One region of the Sphingobium sp. TomTYG75 genome, then DNA from elsewhere that is predicted to be linked to it. Evidence: riboswitches for the same ligand, from Rfam matches in the RefSeq annotation. Region 1 holds a riboswitch; each other region holds the start of a gene.
What was found. A riboswitch is a leader RNA that binds a small molecule or an ion and turns the genes downstream of it on or off. The one in region 1 is predicted to bind cobalamin.

Region 1 (4,136 bases):
GCGTGGCTTTCAGCGAAGGCCAGCGTGTGGGTGAAATCTTCACCCCGATCCACTGGACGGATCAGGTCTCCACAGGCGGCCGCACCGGCCTGCTGCCCCGGCCGCTCGTCGATCCCCATTCCGGCCAGCCCGGCTTCAAATCGACGCCCGCCAGCATCGAAAAGGTCGCGACGGAGTGGAAGGGCTTCCTCATCCTGCGCGGCGAGCAGCCCGCCAAGGTCCCCTGCCTCTGGGCCACGAAGGTCACCGTTCCGGGCGGCGCGCTCTACGAAGTCGCGGGCAATGGCGACCCCGTGCGGCTTGAAGCCTGCCTGCCCAAAGGCGACCGCGTCGAAGCCGTCGACATGACGCGCGGCACCCGCCGCGTCGCGATCATCCGGGAAGGCAAGCTGGCCGCAGTCCTCTTCGTCACCCGCACCGGCCTGCTCCCTTCGCGCGATTGGCTCATCGGCCAGCTTGAGGCGGAAGAGGTGGGCGCATCCGTCCTCGCCGCGCGCGGTCCCGGCAACCAGCCTGACAAGGGGCCGACCATCTGCGTCTGCTTCGACATCGGCCTCAACCAGATCGTCGCCGCCATCCGCGACCAGAGCCTGGTCGATGTCCCCGCCATCGGCAAGGCGATCGGCGCTGGCACCAATTGCGGGTCCTGCCGTCCCGCGCTCGCCAACATCCTCGCCCAAATTCCGCAGGAGGCCCTTCATGCAGCCGAATGAACTAATCGCCCCGGGTGAAGTCTGGCTGGTCGGCGCAGGCCCCGGCGACCCGGACCTCCTCACCCGCAAGGCCGAAAAGCTGATCGCCGCAGCCGAGATCGTCTTCTACGACGCCCTCGTCGGCCCCGGCGTCCTCGACCTCATCCCGCAAGGTGTCGATCGGGTCAGCGTCGGCAAGCGCTCCGGCCGCCACAGCAAGGCACAGGAAAGCATCAACGACCTCCTCCTCGCCGCCGCCAAAGCAGGCAAGCGCGTCGTGCGCCTGAAAGGCGGCGACCCCTCGGTATTCGGCCGCTCGTCCGAAGAGATGGAGCATCTCGCCGCCGACGGCATCCGCTTCCGCATCTGCCCCGGCATCACCACGGCAAGCGCAGCCGCTGCAAGCGGCAGCGCCTCGCTCACCCTGCGCGGCAAGGCGCGGGGCCTGACGCTGGTGACCGCGCATCTCAAAGCCGGTGAACCGCTCAAGCTCGACTGGGAAGCGCTGGCCCGTCCCGGCGGCACGCTCGGCATCTATATGGGCCGCGCCGCCGCCGGAGAGATCAGCCGCCAGCTGATCGCCGCCGGGCGCGATCCAGAAACGCCGGTGATGGTGGCGGTCAACGTCTCGCTCCCCACCGAACGCCTGATCCGCGGCAAGCTCTCCGCGCTTGCCTTTCTGGTCGCCACGATCAGCGATGAAGACCCGACCCTGCTGCTGATCGGCGAAGCGGTGGCGGGAACGTCCATGCCTGTAGGGGTTGCAGCCAGCGTCGCTCTTCAGCTTTGAAGATCGGCTCTGCGCAACTTTTGCCCTGAGCTTGCCGAATGCCCCCGAACTTAGTTGGAAGGAAGGGAGGGGGCTTCGGTAAGCTCAGCTTGGCTCGCGCCAGCGCGCCAGATCCTCCGGCCGGTTGATATTCGGCAGCACCAGTTCCGGCCGCTCCACCAGTCGCGCGCCCACCCGCTCGATCCACCCGAAGATCGAGCGTTTATTCTCTTCCGCCAGATGCGCGTCCAGTTCGTCCGCGAGCGACGCAGGCCAGAAGCCCGCAAGCTGCTGCCCTTTCAGCACCGCCCCACTGTCACCCACAAGCGCCTCCACCAGCGCCGCCGGATAAACGGGCATGTCGCACCCCGTCGTCAGCACCGCATCGTAACCTTGACTGCGCGCATAATGCAGCGCCGCGTTCAGCCCGCCCAGCGGCCCCATGTCCGCCGCTGGCCGATCCGCTAGCCCCGTCAGCCCCTCGACGCTCCGCCCGCAGACCACCACTGCCTCCACATGCGGCGCGATCGCCGCCACAGCATGGTCGATCAGCGTGCGCCCGTCCGGCATCAGCGCGAGAGCCTTGTCGCTTCCGAACCGGGTGGATCGTCCCCCAGCCAGCACCGCACCCAGCAATCGCATTATCCACTCCTTGGCAGAACCCTCAACTTCCCCTATGGCGCGCGGCGTGAGCGGGCAACTGTTCACGAAAGATCGCGCCGGAAAGGGAATGCGGTGCGGACGGGATCACCGTCCAACTCCGCGGCTGTCCCTGCAACTGTAAGCGGCGAGCGCGATGCACAGGGAAACCCGCAAGCCTTCAAAGGGGAAGGCGAGGGGGACCAGCCACTGGACCAAAAGTCCGGGAAGGCGTGCATCACCGCGACGACCCGCGAGCCAGGAAACCTACCGGCGCATGGTCGCTCTTGCCTTGGGTCCAGGGATAGGTCCGGGCACGGTGTTTTCCGTCTGAGCGACGAAGCGGCGCAGGGCCGCATCGGTGCGCGTGACGGGGCTGGCGTCTCTTCTTCCCGCACACCGGCCGCTTATGCGGCAGGCCCTGGGCTCATGTCGCATGGCGCTCAGGGAAGACAGAAATATGATCAGGACCGGAATTTCACTGCTGGCGCTCCTCGCCGCCACCCCCGCGCTCGCCGCAGACGCGGACGAAATCATCGTCACCGCGCTCGGCATCGAACAGCCTACCGATGAAGTCGGGCAGGCGGTGACCGTGATCGACGAAAAGACGATTGAAACCCGCCAGAATGTCAGCGTCGTCGATTTGCTGGTCACCACACCGGGAGTCCGCTTCAATCGTACCGGGAGCTTGGGCAACGTCACCAGCGTGTCGGTGCGTGGCGCCGAAACGACGCAGACGCTGGTGCTGATCGACGGCGTGAAGGTCAACGACCCGAGCGGCATCGGCGATCAATATGATTTCGGCAATTTGCTTGTCGGCAATATCCGCCGGATCGAGGTGCTGCGCGGTTCCAACTCCATTGCCTATGGCAGCCAGGCGATCGGCGGCGTCGTCAACATCATGACCGGTATCCCAAGCGAAGGGTTCGGCGGCAAGGCGTCGGTCGATTATGGCTATGCCGATACGCTGAATGCGAAGGCGGATGTATCGGGCACCAGCGGCATATTGTCGGGCGGCGTGGGCCTCGCCTATTTCCGCACCGATGGCATCTCCGCTGTCTCTTCCGATTTCGGTGGCGCGGAAAAGGATGGCTATGAAAATATCACTGGCAATGCCCGGCTGAAGATCGCCTTCACCGATGATCTGAGCCTCGACCTGCGCGGCTATTATATCAACGGCGATCTCGACTATGACAGCTTCTTTGGCACGCCGGCCGACAGCCCCGACGTCGCGAAGTCCAATCAATATATCGGCTATGCGGGCGTGAATTTGGCGCTGTTCGACGGCAAGCTGACCAACCGGGCGGCCGTTACCTGGTATCAGCAGGATCGCGATTATTATTTCGTGCGCGGCAACGCCCCGGACTTCGGCTATTCCGGGACGAACCTGCGCTTCGAATATGAAGGCGTCTATCAGCCCATCGATGACGTGAAGCTGCTGCTCGGCTATGAACATGAGCGGCCCGATTATGAGTTTTTCGGCTTCGGTTCGCAGGAAAGCCACCGCGCCAACATCGACAGCATCTATGCGCTGGCCGTGGTAAAGCCGGTAGCGGGCCTGTCCATGACAGCAGGGGTGCGTCATGACGATCACAGCCAGTTCGGCGGCGCGACGACGTTCGGCGCGAACGCCAACTACACGCCCAATGGTGGCGCTACCAATTTCCGCCTGAGCTACGGAGAGGGCTTCAAGGCGCCGTCGCTCTATCAGCTTTACGATACATTCAGCGGCAATCCGGACCTGAAGCCCGAGCGTTCGAAGAGCTACGACATCGGCTTCGACCAGAATCTGGGGAGCGACCGGGCGGTGCTGTCCGTCACCGGATTCTGGCGCGACACGCGGGACCAGCTGAATTACGACAATACGACATTCACCTATGGCAATCTGGATCGCACCCGCGCCAAGGGCGTGGAAACGACGCTGACGCTGCGTCCGGTCGATGCACTGACCTTCACCGCCGCCTATAGCTATGTCGATGCGCGTGATCGTTCGCCGGGCAGCGCGGCCTTTGGCGAGCGCCTGCTGCGCCGCGCCG
Region 2 (4,136 bases), on a different contig from region 1:
ACGAGCCCAGCCCTCCTCCGTTCGCCCTGAGCTTGTCGAAGGGCTCCACTTCTTCGAGATAAAGTGAAGGGCTTCGACAAGCTCAGGGCGAACGGGGAAAAGGTAACTCTCTCACCCCCGCAAGAAATCCAGCGCCAACGCTTCAAACCGGTCCTTATGCTCGATCATCGTCCAATGGCCGCAGCGCGGAAAGACGTGCAACTCCGCATTGGGTATGACGCGCATGGGCAGCAGCGCGCCGTCGAGCGGGCTGACCTTGTCATCGCGGCCCCACATGATCAGCGTGGGCGCCTGAATCCTGCCGAGATAATCGATGCGCTGCGACACGCCCGGCCCGCTCATCGACTGGGCGATGAAGCCTAGTGCTGCGCGCGTGTACATTTTGCGGCTGCTTTCCATCGTCACCGGCTCCAGCGCCGCCTTGTAACGCATGTCGATCAGCTCGTCGGTGATGATCGATTTGTCGTAGACCATCGATTCGAGCCATGCGATGATGTTCTCTCGCGTCGGGTCTTCGATAAAATCGACGAGGCGGGTCAGCCCTTCATTAGGGAAGGTGGAGGTAATGTTGAAACCGATCCCGCCAATCGTGATGTAGCGCAGCACGCGGTCAGGATGGGACGCCGCCAGATGCCCGCCCACGATCCCGCCATAGCTGTTGCCGACCACATGGGCGCGGTCGATGCCAAGGCCGTCCATCAGGGCGACAACAGCGTCGCGCGCCACGCCCACCGGATCGCCATCAACGGGATCGCTTTTCCCATAACCGGGCGCGTCCAGGATGATGGCGCGGAAATGCTGGGAGAAGAAGGGCAAATTGCCCTGAAAGTTCGCCCAGCCAGTAACACCGGGGCCTGAGCCGTGAAGCAACAGCAGCGCGGGACCTGATCCGGCTTCATGATAATGGAGCCGCCCCTTGTCCGTTTCCAGAAAGCGGCTGGTCGCTTCGAAGCTGAAATCGCTCATCTTTTCCTCTCCATTCTTCATTTGTTGATGAAGGCGTAGCGGTGACATTGGGTTGACGCAAGGAAGCGGTCCTTGGCTACTTCCCTTTCGCCTGCATCCCCCTTATGAAGCGGATCGAGCCGGGTTCGTCCCGGTTCATCGATCGCGCCGGTGCCCCGCAAGGGGCTTAAATGGGAACGCGGTGCGGGAGGGTTTCCTCCCTAATCCGTGGCTGTCCCTGCAACTGTGAGCGGCGAGCGAGGCATGGACCGGCTGACCCTGATGATAGGGCGGCCAGCCACTGGAGCCATCCGGGAAGGCCCCATGCCAAGCTATGACCCGCAAGCCAGGAGACCTGCCGGAGCAAAGGTCGCTCTTGCCATGATCCAGGGGATGGTCACGGCTCGGTTCTCCGTTTGAGCGACGAATTTCGTGCGGCTACGGCCGTGCAGGCGTGCGGCCTGTCCGCCTGCCTGTGCGTGCCGTCCGTGTGTCGTGGCGCTGGTGCGGGGAGTGCAGGAGCAATGCAGGAGCAGGCGCAACGTGCCGACGCTGGCCCACGCCCGGCCCATGGCGTGCGCGGCTGGTGCCCGACGGCATGGCGGCCGATGATGGCCGGCGACGGGCTGCTGGTCCGGGTGCGCCCGCCGCTAGGCCGGATGACCCGCGCGCAGGTTGTGGGGTTGTGCGAGGCATCTCTCGCGCTGGGCAATGGCCATATTGACATCACCAATCGCGCCGCCTTGCAAATCAGGGGCGTGCCGCAAGCGAGCCATGGCACGCTGATGGAGAGGCTCGTCGCGATTGAGTTGGCGGATGCCGATGCGGATCGGGACAGGCAGATTCCTGTCCTGATTAACCCCGACTGGCGGCCAGATGATGACAGTTCGGTCATAGCCGCCGCCTTGATCGAGCGCATGGCCGAGCTGCCCGATCTGCCCGCAAAGGTCGGCTTCGCGATCGATGCGGGGCCTGCTCCGGTGCTGAGCAATGTTCCGGCTGATTTCCGGATCGAAAGAGGGACGAACGGCGGGCTGATCCTGCGCGCTGACGGGCGAACGCATGGCGTGAGCGTGAAAGCGCAGGACGCCGCCGAGAGGTCGATCCGCCTCGCCCATTGGTTCGTGGCCAGCGGTGGCGCGCAGGCGGGGCGCATGGCGCGGCACTCGGCACCGCTGCCTGATGTAGCGACTGAGGCCCCTGCCCCCTCCCGGCCTTGCGCCGCCGCCCTGACCGCTGCGCCCGGCCCCTTCCATGCGGCGCCCTTTGGCAGGATCGAGGCGCCTGCGCTGCTTGCCGTGATGGCGGACTGCGTGGAGGCGGTGCGGCTCACCCCTTGGCGGGGACTGGTGCTGGAAGGCAGCGACGCGCCGTCCGATGACCCAGCCGATCCGCGCCTTTCGACCGATTGCTGCCCCGGTGCGCCAGCCTGCCCGCAGGCGAGCGTCGCCACGCGTGATCTGGCCGCCCGGCTCGCGCCGCATGTTCGCGGACTTCATGTCTCAGGTTGCGCAAAGGGTTGCGCGCGCCCTTCGCAGGCAGCGGTGGTCCTCACCGGGCGCCACGGCCGTTTCGACCTTGCCCACGATGCGCGCGCGGGTGCGCCGCCGCTGCAAACGGGCCTGTCACCCGATCAGATACTTGCCCTTTTCGGAGCCCTATGATGCCGCATCTCTATGAAACCGACGGCGCGGAAATCTATCGCCAATCCTTCCGCATGATCCGGGCGGAGGCGGCGCTCGACCGCTTTGCGGCAGAGGAAGAGCGGGTTGCCGTGCGCATGATCCATGCCGCTGGAATGGTCGGACTCGCGCCGCATATCCGCTTTTCGCCGGGCTTCGCTACAACCGCGATCGCGGCGCTGGAGGCAGGCGCGCCGATCCTGTGCGATGCGCGGATGGTGTCGGAAGGGATTACGCGCGCGCGACTGCCTGCTGGCAATTCGATCCTCTGTACCTTGAATGATCCTCAAGTGCCCGATCTGGCCCGGTCGATGGCGAACACGCGGTCGGCGGCGGCGCTGGAGCTGTGGCGGCCGCATCTGGCGGGAGCGGTGGTTGCGATCGGCAATGCCCCGACTGCGCTGTTCCACCTGCTCAATATGCTGGAGAACCCTGCCTGCCCGCGCCCGGCGGCGATCATCGGTTGTCCGGTCGGTTTCGTGGGTGCGGCGGAATCGAAACAGGCGCTGTGGGAGTGCCAGCCGGTCCCCTGCTGCATCGTCGAAGGGCGGCTGGGCGGCAGCGCGATCACCGTCGCGGCGGTCAACGCACTGGCGAGTGCGGCGGAATGAGCGGGACCATCCATGGCGTGGGGCTTGGCCCCGGCGCGCAAGACCTGATGAGCGTGCGCGCCGATCGGCTGATCCGCGAGGCCCGCCACATCGCCTATTTCCGTAAGGCCGGCCGCGCGGGTCATGCGCGGAAGATCGTCGATGGGCTGCTGCGTCCCGATGCCATCGAATATGCGATGGAATATCCGGTGACGACCGAAATCCCGGTTAGCGACCCGCGCTATAATCAGCACCTTTCCGCCTTCTACGCCGAATGCACCGCGCATCTGCATGGACTGGCAGCGGCGGGCGAGGATGTGGTCGTGCTGTGCGAAGGCGATCCCTTTTTCTACGGCAGCTTCATGCATCTGCACAGCCGCCTGTCGCCACTCGCGCCCGTGCGGATCGTGCCCGGCATCACCGGCATGTCGGGCGCGTGGACCGCGAGCGGCACCCCGATCAGCTGGGGCGACGATGTGCTGACCGTGTTGATGGCGACCCTGCCCGAAGAGGAACTGGCCCGGCGCATCCATGACAGCAATGCGCTGGTCGTCATGAAGATCGGCCGCAATCTGGCCAAGCTGCGCCGCGCGGTCGAAGCGGCGGGCAAGCAGGACTGCGCCTGGCTGGTCGAATATGCGACGATGGCAGATCAGAAGATCACTCCGCTAAACAAGGCAGAGGCGATCACCAGCTATTTTTCCATCCTGCTGATCCACGGTCAGGGACGGCGGCCATGAGCGGATGGGTGGCGGTTGCAGGGCTAGGCCCCGGCGCTGACGCGCTCGTGACGCCGGAGGTCACGCAGGCGCTTGGCGAGGCGACCGATCTGGTGGGCTATGCGCCCTATGTCGCGCGCGTGGCGGATCAGCCCGGCCTTGTGCGCCATGCGTCGGACAATCGGGTGGAGCTGGAGCGG
Region 3 (4,136 bases), on a different contig from region 1:
CATCCTCTGCGCCAGCCCCGCCTATCTCGCCGTGCATGGCATTCCGGACAAGATCGCCGACCTCCCCCGCCACCGCCTGCTCGCGGCCGATGGACAATTGCCATGGCGGCTGGTGAATGGCCGTGCGCGCAAGCTGATCGATGGCCAAAGCCATGTCCGCACCAACAGCAGCGAAATCGTGCGCGAACTCGCCCTCACCGGCGTCGGGATTGCCTTGCGCTCGCTCTGGGACGTGGGCGACCTGATCGCGGAAGGCAGCCTCCTCCGCGTCCTCGATAGCTGGGAAGGCCCCGCTGACCTTGCCGTTCACGCCGTCCACCCCCGCGCCGCAGGCCGTCCCGCCGCCGTAGACGCCTTCATTGGCTTCCTGCGCGACATCTTCCGCGATGCATCGTGGAACCGGGGCGGTTGATAGCATGAAGCCCCTTAGCGCCATCCGCTCAACTGCTTGAGAAGCGCAGAAATCCCCTCCTGAAATCATTTGCAAGCCGACTGTCAAAAAACAGAAGCTTTCCGGCGTTAACCTGCGTAATGGCAGCGGGAAACAGGCCGATGTTATCGTTCGAGCCATAAGAAATTGAGAGAGGATAAGGGCCATGCGCCCCAATGACGCATCACATTTTTCCGCCTGCGCCGCCCAGGAAGCGCGGCAAGCCAGGGAAGCCCGCCTTCGCGGCGCAGACCAGGCCACCATCGCCCTCCACAATGAACGCGCCGTCCGCTACCAAGCCATGGCCCTACGCCTCCAGCGCGAGCGCGGCGCGACGCTGAACTGATCCATCAACGCCAAGCGGCTACGCCAGCGTCCCACCACGTACCGTCATGCCAGCGAAAGCTGGCATCTCAGGCGACCACGCGCCTCCTAGCAAGGGGATCCCAGCTTCCGCTGGGATGACAAACGGAAAAATGAGGGACACGCCCATTCCCTCTCCCCTTCAGGGGAGAGGGTGCCGAGCATAGCGAAGGCGGGAGAGGGGAACGCAAAGCACGACCGCCGCTCCCCTCTCCCCAACCCTCTCCCCTGAAGGGGAGAGGGGGTAAGTTACCTCACCCAACCACCCCCCCTTGCCCTACCCCCACAGCTCCGCTATCGCTCCCGTCACCCGGGCAACCCCCGGGCATGATCGCGCCGGTGCCTCGAAAGAGGCTTAAAAGGGAACATGGTAAAGGAGGCACCCGCCTCCCCAAGCCAAGGCTGTCCCTGCAACTGTAAGCGGCGAGCGCGATGCACATCGCCCCACCTCATAGGCGGGATGGGGCAAGTCACTGGGCCGGACGCTAAATCCTGCGAGGCCCGGGAAGGCCGTGCATCAAGCGATGACCCGCGAGCCAGGAGACCTGCCAGCGTCTGGTCGCTCTTGCCTTGGTCCAGGGGATGGCCGCGGCACGGTAGTTTCCGTCTGAGCGACGAACGAGCGGCGAGAGGCCGCTTCGGTGACGCTGGCGGTCGCCTTGGGGGCGTCCGGCCGTCGGCGCGCGCCGGTCGCCGTCTGGCGGCAGGTCTCTCGCCGAGTGTCGCCAGACGCCCGGAGTGCATCAAGTGAAACTACCCAATCAACTCCACCGCGCTGCCTGCGCGCTGACCGCCACGCTCCTCCCATTCCCCGCCTTCGCTGCCGATGCGAATGACGCGGGCGAGGATGCGAACACCATCGTCGTCTTCGGCCGGGGAGAGGACAAGATCGGCACCGCTCATGCGGCAAGCGAGGGCAGCGTCGGCGGCGCGGACCTTCTCGTCCGCCCGCTGCTGCGCGTCGCCGAACTGCTCGAAGCCGTGCCGGGCATGGTCGCGGCCCAACATTCGGGCAGCGGCAAGGCCAATCAGTATTTCCTGCGCGGCTTCAATCTCGATCATGGGTCCGACTTCACCACCTATATTGACGGGGTTCAGATGAACTTCCGCACACACGGTCACGGCCAGGGCTATCTCGACCTGAACGGCCTCATCCCCGAAATCATCGCGAGGGAGGATTTTCGAAAAGGCCCCTATCGCGCCGATGGTGGCGACTTCGCACTCGCGGGCGCGGCCAATATGACCACGATCGACGGCTATGACCGCCCATGGATCGCGGCGGAGGGCGGCTCCTTCGGTTGGCGCAGGTTGGCGGCAGGCGGCACGGTAAAGGCGGGCGCAGGCAATCTCACCCTCGTCGCCCAGGCCAAGGCTTATGACGGCCCGTGGCAGGAGGCCGAACATCTGCGCCACTATGCAGGCTTCGCCAAATATACGCTCCCCGCCGGGGCCGGTAAGATCGACGCCACGCTCCACGCCTATCGCGCGACATGGCGCCCGACCGAGCAGATACCCGAACGGATCATCGGCACGCCGCTCTGCCCCGATGTCTTCTGTTCGCCCGATCCTTCCGCGCGCGGGGAAACGACGCGCATCATCGGCAACATCGCTACCATCCAGCCGACATGGCGCACCAATCTCTATGCGCAATTCTATGACTGGACGATGTTCTCCAACCCCACCTACACCGATCCCGACGGCACCAGCGCGCAGATCGAGCAGTTCGATCGACGCTGGGTACTGGGCTTCACCGGCGAAAAGCGTTGGGACATCGCCCCGGCACTGCAACTGAAGCTCGGCACGGAAAATCGCTATGACGCGATCGGCAATGTCGGCGTCAATCGCACGTCGAACCGCGCTTTCCTCTCCTCGCTCGGCCGCTATCGCGTAAAGCAGGGGTCAGCCGCCCTTTATGGCGAAGCCACCGTCACGCCGCTGCCGGGCTTGCGCATCACTGGCGGCCTGCGCGGCGACTATTATCATTATGACGTCCGCGCCCGCGACGCCGTCGCCGCCGCGCTAGGCGAAGGCAGCGGATCGGACACGCTCGTCTCTCCCAAGGCGTCGGCGGCCTGGGCAATCACGCCGCATGTCGAACTTTATGCCAATTGGGGCCGGGGCTTTCATTCCAACGATGCGCGCGGCGCGGTCAATGTCGACACGCCTGTCCCGATGCTCGTGCGCGGCACGGGCAAGGAATTGGGCGGCCGCCTGCAACTACCCGGCTTCACCTTCACCGCGACCTATTGGTGGCTCAATGTCGGGAGCGAGTTGCGCTTCGTCGGCGACTCCAACGCGGTCGAACCCAGCGGAGCCAGCCGCCGCCACGGCTATGAGCTTGTCGCTTTCTGGCGCCCGCTCCCCTGGCTCGCCTTCGACGGCAATTACACCGCCAGCCACAGCCGCTATACCAATGGCGACCATATTCCCAACGCCTTCAAAAACGCCGCGTCCGCCGGGGCTGCCATCGTGCTCGATCCATGGGAAGCCAGCATCCGCGTCCGTCACCTTGGCCCCTCGCCGCTGATCGATGACAATAGCGTGCGCGATTCCGGTAGCACGGTCGTCAACGCGCGCGCCGCCTGGAAGGGGAAGCGGGTGCAAGTCTATGCCGAACTGCTCAACATCCTTGGCAGCGGGGACAAGGACATCGCTTATTATTACGAGTCCTACCTTCCCGCCGCAGATGCGGAGCCTGTCGAAGGGAGGCTAAGCCGCGTGGTCGAACCGCGAACGGTGAGAGGCGGCGTCAAGTTCAGCTTCTGATGCTGGGGAAGGCCGCGTCTAGAAAGAGCCTGCGGCCTTCCCAATCAATGGCTTACATAATGAACGGCGATGTTCATAAAGTAAAAGTGGATAGGGCAACGGTCAAACTACAATAGAATACATGTTAAATACCCGTGGAAATTTTGAGACGTAGTTGACGTCTTTTCGCCTCTATGCAATTTTCCCCTCGGCAATCTGGACAAAGAATCAGTAGCCTGGAGAGGATGCCAATGAAACACGCACCATTAAGGGGCGCCGTTTTTCACGCGATATTGCGTGACTGCCTGGAAGCACAGCGCGCCCCCAAGGAAACAGAAATACAACTGATCGCCTGCAAGATATGGCAGGACAGTTTCGCCGCGATCACGCACAAGAACTGGCACGACCTCGTACCCGGCAGCGAGGAGTATGAATACACCATCAACGCCGCGCGCATGGCCTTCGGCCTGCACGCGACCAACACCGCCGCCTGAATGGATAGCCCAATCCACCTACGCCGACGATTGCCGTTTCAAAGCTGGAACTGGGTGATCCATTCGCAGATGAGGGCGGGCTTGCTCTCGCCTTCTATCTCGAC
Region 4 (4,136 bases), on a different contig from region 1:
CGCCGGACGGACGCGATGAAGCGTCCGGCACATGAAGCCGGTGCGGTCCCGCCGCACGCGTCGCTCAGACGGAATACCGTGCCCCGGCCATCCCCTGGGCCAAAGCAAGAGCGACCAGACGCCGACAGGTCTCCTGGCTTGCGGGTCATCGCTCGACACATGGCCTTCCCAGGCCTCGCATGATTTAGCGTCCGGCCCAGTGGCTGACCCTCCGACAAGTGACGGAAGGTCGATATGCGTCTCGCTCACCGCTTACAGTTGCAGGGACAGCCGCGGATTTGGGCGCCTCGTTAGCACCCCGCACCGCATTCCCTTTAAAGCCCTTTCGGGCACCGGCGCGATCGTGGCCGTGCATAGATGGCTTAGCCACCAAAGGGAAGCGGCAGTTGCATGGCCGCGTCCATTTGCTTGCCGGAGGTACATTGCCCGCCTAGACCGGCCCTATGTCTTCGCCCTCCTCCTTCACCCGCATCACCCCCGATGGCGAAGCATCGCCCGTGACGCGCGAGTTGGCGGAGGAAGTGCCCGTCGCGATCGAGTTCAACGGCGTTGGCTATGCCGTGTTGATGGCGACGCCCGCCGACGTTGCGGAACTGGTGCAGGGGTTCGCGCTGGCCGAGCGGCTGGTCATCCCATCCGACGCGCCGATCGACGTCGATGTCCATGCTACGGAGCAGGGCCTTGTCGCGCGGGCCACGCTGCCGGAAGACCGCGTCGAGGGGCTGCTCGGCCGGGTCCGTCATCGCGTCTCCGATTCCTCTTGTGGTCTGTGCGGCGTGGAAAATCTGGAACAGGCGATGCGGCCCTTGCCTGCCGTGACAGCCCGATCAAACGCGAGCTGGGAAGCGATCTTCGGCGCCTTGCGCGATCTTGCCGCGCACCAGCCGCTCAATCGGCAAACTGGCGCGGTTCATGTCGCTGCGCTGGCCGGAGCGGATGGCGCGATCCGCCTCGCCTATGAAGATGTGGGCCGCCACAATGCCTTCGACAAGCTGATCGGGGCAATGCGGCATCGGCAGCTATCCTGGGATGGCGGCTTCGCGCTGCTGTCCTCCCGCTGTTCCTTTGAGCTGGTGGAAAAGGCGGCGCTCGCCAATTGCCCGCTGCTCGTCACCATCTCCGCCCCGACCCGTCTGGCAGCCGAGCGCGCGGCCAGCGCGGGATTGCCGATCGTCGTGCTTGCCCGGCCCGATGCCGTGCTCGCGGCGGGCGACCTGCCCGACTGACGAAGCGCCGCTCCATCTACCGCTTGCGGACGCGCCGCCGCCTCTTTATCAGCAGCCCCGCGACAGGTTCCCCTCGGGGATCAAAAGGGAAGTCGGGTGTAATGCCCGCGCTGCCCCTGCAACTGTAAGCGGTGAGTGGACCGGCCACGCAGCCATTGGAGGAACTTTCCTCCGAGAAGGCGGCCGGTGCGCAGCGACCCGTGAGCCAGGAGACCTGCCTGCCGCAGTCGTTCTTCGACCGGACAGGGTGTGCCGGACGAACGGGGTTCCCCTCGCGGACGACAGCCACCGCCTTGCTCGCCATCCGGCCGGGCAGGGCCGTTTGCGGTTCGATTTTGCGAGGAGGGCCATGATGACGGTCTTTCATGTTTACATGGTTATGGAAGCGCGCCGCTGATGCTGTGCGCTGTCGAAAACAAGGCATCGGTGGTGGTCTGTTCGACATGCCGCCTGTCCGCCGATCAGCGGGAGGATGGGGCAGGGCGGCGCGGCGGCGCACTGTTGGTTGAGGCCATGCGCGATCTTCAGGCGGCCGAGCCTGCTTATGATGCGGTTGCCGTGCAGGACATGCCCTGCCTCTTCGCCTGTCAGCGTCATTGCACCGTCCATGTGCGTGGCCCCGGCAAGGTCGGCTACGTGCTGGGCGACTTCAACCCGGATGCCGACGCCGCCCGCGCCATCCTCGACTATGCCCTGCGCCACGCGGCCAGCGAAGAAGGCGTCGTGCGCTACGCCGAATGGCCGCAGGGAGTGAAGGGCCATTTCATCGTCCGCACCCCGCCCGAAGGCTTTGTTTGCACATGATCGGCTTTCAGGATCGCGGTGGCTTCCAATCCGCGCTCGCCAACCTCCCTCAGCCTGATGCGGCGGCGATCGAAGCGGCAGCGGCGCGGCAGGCATCTTTGACGAAGCCCGCCGGATCGCTCGGCCGCCTGGAGGAGGTCGCCCTCTTCATGGCAGGCTGGCAAGGTCGCGAACGTCCACGCACCGACCGCATCCGCGCCGCCGTCTTCGCGGGCAATCATGGCGTCGCCGCGCGCGGTGTCAGCGCCTTCCCGCCCTCCGTCACCGCGCAGATGGTCGCGAACTTCCAAGCAGGTGGCGCGGCGATCAACGCGCTTGCGGGCGCCTGCGGAGCCGAGCTGGTCATTGTCCCGCTCGCCCTCGACAATCCCACCGCCGACATATGCGAAGCCTCCGCGATGACGGAAGCGGAGTGCCTCGACGCCCTGAACGCGGGCGCCGCCGCCGTCGTGCAAGATTGCGACCTGTTCTTCGCAGGTGAAATGGGCATCGCCAACACCACTTCTGCCGCCGCACTGTGCCTTGAATCCTTTGATGGCGAGGCGCAGGACTGGACGGGGAGGGGCACCGGCATCGACGCAGCCGCCCTCACTCGCAAGACGCAGGCCGTCCAGATCGCGCATACGCTGCACGGTCCCCATTGCACCGACGCCTTCGAAACCCTCCGCCGTCTCGGCGGGCGAGAGATCGCGGCGATGGCAGGCGCCATCCTCGCCGCGCGCATGATGCGCGTGCCGGTGCTGCTCGACGGCTTTATCTGCGGCGCGGCCATCGCCCCTCTGGCGCACGACAATCCCGCCATCACCGCCCACTGCCTCGCCGCCCACTGCTCCGCCGAAGCAGGCCATGCCCGGCTGCTCGAAAAGCTCGGCCTGAACCCCTTGCTTCACCTCGACATGCGCCTCGGCGAAGGCAGCGGCGCAGCCGTCGCGGCGCAACTCATCCGCTCGGCCCTCGCCGCGCACGACCAGATGGCAACCTTCGCCGAAGCCGCCGTGGCTAACGCGCTATGAGCCCGCTCACGCTCCACCTGATGCGCCACGCAGCGCCACAAACGCCCGGCCTCCTGCTCGGTCACATGGATATGCCCCCCGACCCGGCCGCCATGCAGCTATGCATCGAACGATCCCGCGCGCTCGTATTCGACCGCCTGATCAGCTCCGACCTGACACGCGCCCGCGCTCCCGCCGCCCTGATCGCGACCAACAGGCAAGTGCCGCACGACGTCGACGCGCGCTGGCGGGAACTGCACTTCGGCACGTGGGAGGGCGCCGATCCCGCAACTCTCCCTGCTGAGGAAATTGGTCGTTTCTGGTCATCCCCAGACGACCATCCTCCGCCGGGAGGGGAAAGCTGGTCCGGCCTTTGCCTGCGCGTAAAGGCGGCACTTGGCGAAATCGACCGGTCCTCGCTGGTCCTCACCCATGCCGGTGCGATACGGGGGGCGCTGACTACGCTGTATGGCTTCACGTACCAGCAGGCCTGGGCAATCGACCTTCCCTATGGCGCCTTGCTCAGCCTGCGCCTCTGGCCGGGAGACAATCCCAGCGCGCAGATCACCGGGCTTGTAACATGATCCGTCTCATCCTCGCCCTGCAACTCATGACCCGCCTGCCGCTCCCGCAAGTGCGCGCGGAGGAGGAGGACTTTGCCGCTGCGATCCGCTGGTTTCCCGCGACCGGCATCATCGTCGGCCTCGCCGTCGCCGCTGCCATGACAATCGGCGTCCTCGCCGATCCCTGGATGGCCGCCTTGCTCGGCCTGATCGCCTGGGTCGCCATCACCGGGGCGCTTCATCTCGACGGTCTTGGCGACATCGCTGACGGGGTAGGGGCAGCCCATGGCGACCCGGCAAAGCTGTCCGCCGTTCTTGCCGACCCGCATATCGGGAGCTTCGGCGTCGTCACCATCGTCCTGCAACTGCTGGCGAAGCTCGTCCTGCTGCGCCTCTGCGCGGAGCATGTCGCGCCGATCGCCCTCATCGCCGTGCCCTTCGTCGCGCGGATCGGCCCCCTGGCATGGACCCTCTGGCTCCCGCCGCTCCATGAGGGCCTGGCCAGCCGCTTCCGCGAAAGCATCAGTCAGTTGCATTTGCTCGGCTGGACG

Region 2: it holds a riboswitch for cobalamin, as region 1 does, so the genes downstream of both, ACYU81_RS16775 (cobalamin biosynthesis protein CobG) here and ACYU81_RS09570 (TonB-dependent receptor plug domain-containing protein) in region 1, are expected to answer to the same signal.
Region 3: it holds a riboswitch for cobalamin, as region 1 does, so the genes downstream of both, ACYU81_RS15075 (TonB-dependent receptor) here and ACYU81_RS09570 (TonB-dependent receptor plug domain-containing protein) in region 1, are expected to answer to the same signal.
Region 4: it holds a riboswitch for cobalamin, as region 1 does, so the genes downstream of both, ACYU81_RS16815 (DUF1636 domain-containing protein) here and ACYU81_RS09570 (TonB-dependent receptor plug domain-containing protein) in region 1, are expected to answer to the same signal.

Annotation. Positions count from the first base shown of each region.
Region 1 covers NZ_BSRE01000001.1:1,898,143-1,902,278, forward strand. The annotation lists gene ACYU81_RS09555 (molybdopterin-dependent oxidoreductase) at 1-713, shown strand, start outside; gene cobA (uroporphyrinogen-III C-methyltransferase) at 700-1,482, shown strand; gene mobA (molybdenum cofactor guanylyltransferase) at 1,567-2,103, opposite strand; cobalamin riboswitch at 2,165-2,389, shown strand; gene ACYU81_RS09570 (TonB-dependent receptor plug domain-containing protein) at 2,561-4,136, shown strand, end outside.
Region 2 covers NZ_BSRE01000002.1:674,476-678,611, reverse strand. The annotation lists gene bluB (5,6-dimethylbenzimidazole synthase) at 1-1, shown strand, start outside; gene ACYU81_RS16780 (alpha/beta fold hydrolase) at 112-966, opposite strand; cobalamin riboswitch at 1,098-1,322, shown strand; gene ACYU81_RS16775 (cobalamin biosynthesis protein CobG) at 1,554-2,609, shown strand; gene ACYU81_RS16770 (precorrin-8X methylmutase) at 2,609-3,238, shown strand; gene cobI (precorrin-2 C(20)-methyltransferase) at 3,235-3,957, shown strand; gene cobJ (precorrin-3B C(17)-methyltransferase) at 3,954-4,136, shown strand, end outside.
Region 3 covers NZ_BSRE01000002.1:294,292-298,427, forward strand. The annotation lists gene ACYU81_RS15065 (LysR family transcriptional regulator) at 1-412, shown strand, start outside; gene ACYU81_RS15070 (hypothetical protein) at 597-776, shown strand; cobalamin riboswitch at 1,114-1,360, shown strand; gene ACYU81_RS15075 (TonB-dependent receptor) at 1,541-3,559, shown strand; gene ACYU81_RS15080 (hypothetical protein) at 3,790-4,032, shown strand; gene ACYU81_RS15085 (MaoC family dehydratase) at 4,071-4,136, opposite strand, start outside.
Region 4 covers NZ_BSRE01000002.1:685,696-689,831, forward strand. The annotation lists cobalamin riboswitch at 107-352, opposite strand; gene fdhD (formate dehydrogenase accessory sulfurtransferase FdhD) at 444-1,226, shown strand; cobalamin riboswitch at 1,274-1,462, shown strand; gene ACYU81_RS16815 (DUF1636 domain-containing protein) at 1,623-2,030, shown strand; gene cobT (nicotinate-nucleotide--dimethylbenzimidazole phosphoribosyltransferase) at 2,027-3,043, shown strand; gene ACYU81_RS16825 (histidine phosphatase family protein) at 3,040-3,606, shown strand; gene ACYU81_RS16830 (adenosylcobinamide-GDP ribazoletransferase) at 3,603-4,136, shown strand, end outside.